DNA from 2 places in the Bacillus silvicola genome. Region 2 is predicted to be linked to the other one. Evidence: riboswitches for the same ligand, from Rfam matches in the RefSeq annotation. Region 2 holds a riboswitch; the other holds the start of a gene.
The links. A riboswitch is a leader RNA that binds a small molecule or an ion and turns the genes downstream of it on or off. The one in region 2 is predicted to bind S-adenosylmethionine.

Region 1: another riboswitch for S-adenosylmethionine. It lies ahead of ACP6L7_RS26605 (methionine ABC transporter ATP-binding protein); the one in region 2 lies ahead of ACP6L7_RS27345 (peptide ABC transporter substrate-binding protein).

What each region holds. Positions count from the first base shown of each region.
Region 1 is NZ_JBNGVC010000013.1:870,081-873,500, reverse strand. Features, by position in the region: gene pruA (L-glutamate gamma-semialdehyde dehydrogenase) at 1-707, shown strand, start outside; gene ACP6L7_RS26610 (cysteine hydrolase family protein) at 1,022-1,567, opposite strand; SAM riboswitch class I at 1,796-1,901, shown strand; gene ACP6L7_RS26605 (methionine ABC transporter ATP-binding protein) at 2,025-3,044, shown strand; gene ACP6L7_RS26600 (methionine ABC transporter permease) at 3,034-3,420, shown strand, end outside.
Region 2 is NZ_JBNGVC010000013.1:1,016,803-1,020,222, forward strand. Features, by position in the region: gene proC (pyrroline-5-carboxylate reductase) at 1-655, shown strand, start outside; gene ACP6L7_RS27340 (aldo/keto reductase) at 657-1,490, shown strand; SAM riboswitch class I at 1,645-1,749, shown strand; gene ACP6L7_RS27345 (peptide ABC transporter substrate-binding protein) at 1,884-3,420, shown strand, end outside.

The DNA of each region.
Region 1 (3,420 bases), 150 kb from region 2:
AACGTGTTATCGCTGAAATGGGCGGTAAAGATACAATCGTTGTTGATAAAGAAGCAGATCTTGAATTAGCTGCTAAATCTATCGTTGCATCAGCATTCGGATTCTCAGGACAAAAATGTTCTGCATGTTCTCGTGCAGTAATCCACGAAGATGTATACGATCATGTATTAAATCGTGCAGTTGAATTAACAAAAGAATTAACAGTTGCTAACCCAGCTGTATTAGGTACAAACATGGGTCCTGTTAATGACCAAGCTGCATTCGATAAAGTAATGAGCTATGTTGCAATTGGTAAAGAAGAAGGTAGAATCCTAGCTGGTGGCGAAGGAGACGATTCTAAAGGCTGGTTCATCCAACCAACAATCGTTGCTGACGTTGCAGAAGATGCTCGCTTAATGAAAGAAGAAATCTTCGGACCAGTAGTAGCATTCTGTAAAGCAAAAGACTTTGATCATGCACTTGCAATTGCAAACAATACAGAATACGGTTTAACAGGAGCAGTTGTTACTAACAACCGTGACCATATTGAAAAAGCACGTGAAGATTTCCACGTTGGTAACTTATACTTCAACCGTGGATGTACTGGTGCAATCGTAGGTTATCAACCATTCGGTGGCTTTAATATGTCTGGTACAGACTCTAAAGCTGGTGGCCCTGATTACTTAGCGCTTCACATGCAAGCAAAAACTACTTCTGAAACTTTATAAGAAATAGTAGGAAAGATCTTCACAGACTGTGAAGATCTTTTCTTTTTGAGAAATTCTCTATAATAGAAGCTAGTTAATTTCAATTAAGAAAAGGTTACCGGATATTACCATTTGTTCTTTGGAATTAGTTAAACCCTATTAATAGTGGGATAAACATGTAAATAGAAATAAAATAGCGAGAAAAATTGACTTATTAGTCATATTTTTTAGTATTCATTTTGAGAATTTCCTGTATAATACAATTTGAAAGAAAATCTATGGTTAGACAAGAGAACACTCCTTTCGGTTTTGCTCACTGAAAGGAGTGTTTTTTTTTAGGTCGCTAAAAACTCTGCTGTACTCCTTACATTTGCGTATACTCCATTTAAACTAGCCAAAATTGTATTATGAATATAAACAGCTGGTATAGTAGCATTCTTAAATGAAAGATCTTTTGTAGCACAAGCATCGTGTATTAGGGTACAGTGAAGGCCAAAATCAAAAGCAGCCCTTACCGTAGCATCAATACACATATGGGTCATCATCCCGCATATTACGACGTGCTCAATTCCTGAACGTTGTAATCGTTCTAGAAGATCGGTTTCTCGGAAGCTATTTGGATAATGTTTAAGGATAACGGTTTCCTCTCTAAGTGGACGGACATTTTCGTGAATATGGACACCTTCTGTATTGGGTAGGAAAAAAGTAGCGTTATCTTTTATAGCTACATGCTGGATATGAAAAATAGGTTCGTTTCTTATTCTAAAATGTTGCAGTAGCTGTTCAGCATATTCACTTGCTTCTACTGGATTACGTAATTCCATCTTTCCATTTGGAAAATAATCATTTTGAATATCGACGAGCAAAAGGGCTGTTTTCATATATTCATCTTCCTCCGAGTTTCATATTCAAATAATGTTATTCAATTCATAGAGAGGATTCTCCTTTTAAAAAGTATGAGGGAGGAGAATTTAACATAACATTGTATTGTGATTTTTATTTAAAAATTTTAATAGAGAAATAATTAATGTTTTTCTGAAAAATGTATTGACTCTTATTATTCTGAGTTCTATAATGGGAATTAATTAAATGACAATTAAATCGATACACTCTTATCCAGAGAGGTGGAGGGACTGGCCCTACGATACCTCAGCAACGGGTTTTTAAATACCGTGCTAATTCCAGCAAGCTTAAAATAAGCTTGGAAGATGAGAAGATGTGAACGAGTACATATAAGTGCTCTCCTTCTTATCTTTTATAGGTGATAAGAAGGAGAGCACTTTTTATTTTACCTCGAAATCTCTACTTCAAGTTTTACAGCATATAGGAGGGAAGAAAATGATTTCTTTTAACAATGTAAGTAAAGTCTATGAATCAGGTGGGCAATCTGTTCATGCAGTGGAGGATGTAACGCTATCAGTTGAAAAGGGCGAAATTTTTGGCATTATCGGATTTAGTGGTGCTGGAAAGAGTACGTTATTACGTCTAGTAAACATGCTAGAGAGACCAACTGCGGGAACGATTTCAATAGATGATAAAGATATTACATCATTATCGACGAAAGAATTACGGAAATTAAGACAAAGAATCGGAATGATTTTTCAAAGCTTTAATTTATTTAATTCAAGAACAGTGTTTGGAAATATTGCGTATCCATTAAAGTTAGCGAAATTGCCAAAGAATGAAATAAAAGAAAGAGTAACTGAATTACTAAAATTTGTTGGTCTAGAAGATAAAGCAAACTATTATCCAGAGCAGTTATCAGGTGGACAAAAGCAGCGCGTTGGGATTGCAAGAGCACTGGCGACATCCCCGGATATTCTCATATGTGATGAGGCAACATCAGCTTTAGATCCAGAAACAACGACAGAAATTCTGAACTTATTAAAGAAAGTAAATAGGGAATATAATGTAACAATCCTACTCATTACACATGAAATGCACGTAGTGAAAGAAATTTGTCACCGTGTAGCTGTAATGGAGAAGGGAAAGGTTATTGAAGAAGGGAAACTGTTTGACGTTTTCACACAACCAAAAACAAAGACAACTCAAAACTTTGTACGTTCTGTTATTAATGATCATTTACCGGAAAGTGTTCTAGGGAAAATTCAAAATGGTGGACAGATTTATCGCTTAACATTTACTGGTGAAGAGACAGGGCAGCCAGTACTATCATATATCGCAAAAAACTATAACGTCGATGTAAACGTACTGTACGGAAATATTATTGAACTTCAAAATGTGCTATTTGGAAATCTACTTGTAGAATTGCAAGGTGAGCAGACAGAAATTCAAAAAGCATTACAGCATCTAAGACTGCAAGTGCAGCTGAAGGAGGTAGAAGCTCATGCGAGTTGATTGGAGTATATTTTGGCCCCGCATATTAGATGCGACGGGGGATACCCTCTTAATGGTAATTGTAACCCTTATATTTGCTATAATTCTTGGTATAACTCTAGGTTTACTATTGTATGTAACGAGAAAAGGAAACTTTTTAGAAAATAAATGGGTCTTTTCTATTCTTAATATCATTATTAATACAATTCGTCCGGTTCCATTCATCATCTTCTTAGTAGCTTTAAGCCCACTAACAAGAAGTGTTATCGGAACGACGATTGGAACAGCAGCAGCAATCTTTCCAATGACGTTAGTTGCATCAATCGGTATTGCTAGAATGGTTGAAACAAATCTTGTTTCTGTTCCGAAAGGGATAATTGAAGCAGCGCAAGCAATG
Region 2 (3,420 bases):
ACGATATAATGTGTCTACTACAACAGATTGGAAGCAGCATGTTACATCTGTTGATACGATTGTTTTAGCAATGCCACCTTCTGCACATGAAGAATTATTAGCAGAATTATCTCCGTTACTATCGAATCAACTTGTCGTAACGGTAGCCGCTGGCATTGGCCCATCTTATTTAGAAGAAAGACTTCCCGGGGGGACACCTGTTGCTTGGATTATGCCAAATACAGCTGCCGAAATCGGAAAGTCTATCTCCTTATATACAATGGGACGATCAGTAAACGAGATGCATCAAGAAACCCTGCAACTGCTTTTAAGAGGCATTGGTACTTCGCAACTTTGCACTGAAGAGGAAGTTCATCAGCTTACCGCAGTTACTGGAAGTGCACCTGCTTTCCTTTATTACTTTGCCGAAAGCTTAATTGAAGCAACAAAAAGTTATGGAGTCGATGAAGCAACCGCAAAACACCTTGTCATTCAAATGATTTCCGGCTCTACTTCTATGCTTGAACAAACGCAAGATCCAGCTAACCTCCGCGAACAAGTAACAACACCAGGTGGTTCCACAGCTGAGGGTCTCAAAGCTTTATATGAATATAATTTTTCAGAGGCAATTCAAAAAGCAGTAGAAGCAACAAACAAAAAAGCTAGGGGGAAATAATATGAATTTAACAAGTTTAAAAGACTATACAACATTACATAACGGCGTAAAAATGCCTTGGTTCGGTTTAGGTGTTTTTAAAGTAGAAGATGGTTCAGAAGTAATTGAATCTGTAAAAGCAGCAATTAAAAATGGCTACCGTAGTATCGATACTGCAGCAATTTATCAAAACGAAGAAGGCGTTGGACAAGCGATCCGTGAATCAGGTGTTGCACGTGAAGAATTATTTATCACATCAAAAGTATGGAATAGCGATCAAGGATATGAAACAACACTTCAAGCATTTGAAACTACATTAGAGAAATTAGGTCTAGATTATTTAGATTTATATTTAGTACATTGGCCTGTAAAAGGGAAATATACTGAATCATGGAAAGCATTAGAAAAGCTTTATAAAGATGGCCGTGTTCGCGCTATTGGTGTGAGCAATTTCCACATTCATCACTTACAAGACGTATTTGAAATTGCTGAAATTAAGCCAATGGTCAATCAAGTGGAATACCACCCACGTTTAGCACAAGAAGAGTTACACACTTTCTGTAAAGAACATAATATCCAGCTTGAAGCTTGGTCACCATTAATGCAAGGACAGCTACTGGATAACCCAACATTACAAGACATTGCGACAAAATATAATAAATCGACTGCACAAGTTATTTTACGCTGGGATCTACAAAACGAAGTTGTAACAATCCCTAAATCTATTAAAGAACATCGCATTATTGAAAATGCAAATATATTCGATTTTGAATTAAGTGCTGATGACATGAAAGCAATTCAAGCTCTAAATGAAGATCATCGCGTTGGTCCAGATCCGGATAACTTTAACTTCTAATAGGGAAACCACTGCCATATGCAGTGGTTTTTTTATTTTTAATAAAACTGAAAATTTAAACTATATTCCATTTGATTGACACTTCATTATCTAAGGTGTAAGATTTTGAATTATCAAAGAAACACAAAAATTAATAAAATTTATTCGTTTACTCATTGTATCAAGAGAGGTGGAGGGACTGGCCCTTTGAAACCTCGGCAACAGGTTCATTTTGAATACTGTGCCACTTCCTGCAAGCTTTGTGCTTGAAAGATAGAATGAGGGACTTCGTTTATATACGGGTGCATAACTTGTACGTAAAAATCCCTCTTTCTCAATATGAAAAGAGGGATTTTTTGTTTTTCATTCCCTCATCATCATCCAATCTTATTAACCATTTAGGAGGAAAATCAAATGAAAAAGAAGTTTGTACCCGGTATTGCATCAGTTGTAGGAGTAAGTATTTTATTAACTGGTTGCGGCAGTTATAAAAACGAAGCAAGCGGAGCAAATGCAAAAGACGAGGCACCTAGTAAACAGGTTTTAAACTTATCTTCACCTACTGAAATACGAACAATGGATACAGCTCGTGCTACAGATACTGATTCTGGTCAAGTAATGAGAAACGTATTTGAAGGTTTGTATAATCTTGGTGAAGGTAACAAACCTGTCCCTGGCGTTGCAAAATCTCATGAAGTAAATGGCGATAAAACGAAATACACATTCCATTTACGAGATTCAAAATGGTCAAACGGCACTCCTGTTACAGCGAAAGATTTTGTCTTCGCTTGGCAAAGAGCTGTCGATCCAGCAACAGCCTCTGAATATGCATTTCTATTCTTTGATATTAAAAATGCAACAAAAATTAACAACAAAGAACTTCCAGCCGATCAACTTGGTGTAAAAGCAATTGATGACCATACGTTTGAGGTAGAATTAGAACGCCCTGTTCCGTACTTTATTAGCTTAACAGCGTTCCCAACATTTCTACCAATTAACGAGGAATTCTTTAAATCACAAGGTGATAAGTACGCTTTAGAAGATAACAAAATCTTGTACAACGGAGCTTTTACACTAAGCGATTGGAAGCATGAACAAAGCTTTAAATTTAAGAAAAACCCTACCTATTGGGATAAAGATAATGTCAAACTCGAAGAAATCAATTTCAACGTTGTGAAAGAGAAATCAACAGAAGTAAATTTATTCGAATCCAAACAATTAGACCGTATAAAACTAACATCTGATTTCGTTGATAAATATAAAAAGGATACTAACTTCAAAGAACGTCCGAATGTAGGGGTACAGTTTTTACGTATGAATCAACAAAACAAAGTACTTCAAAACGTTTCTGCACGCCAAGCAATCGATCAAACAATTGATCGAAAATCCTTTGTAAATACGTTATTAAATGATGGCTCTACACCAACCTTTAGTCTCGTGCCGAAAAACTTTGCAAAAGGGCCTGATGGAAAAGACTTCCGTACTGCAAACGGCGATTTAACAAAAGTTGATACAACATCTGCACAAGAATTATGGAAGAAAGCAAAAAAAGAACTTGGTTCTGAAAAGATAACATTAGAATTATTAACAAGTGATGGTGACCTTGAGAAGAAAACTGGTGAGTTCCTAAAAGGGCAACTAGAAAAGAATTTAGATGGCTTAACAGTAAATATAAAACCGCAACCACGTAAACAACAAGTTTCACTCTTATTAAAAGGTGACTACGAGATTGGAATTGACGGTTGGAGCCCTGACTTTGCTGATCCAATTACATTCCTTGAACTATTTACGACGAATAACCCTTACAACTTAGATCATTACTCTAATAAAGAGTTTGATGACACAATTGAAAAAGTTAAAACTACCTTGGCTGGTGATGAAAAAGCTCGCTGGGAAGCGTTACTAGCATCAGAAAAAATCTTATTTAAGGACTCTGTTATCGCTCCTCTTT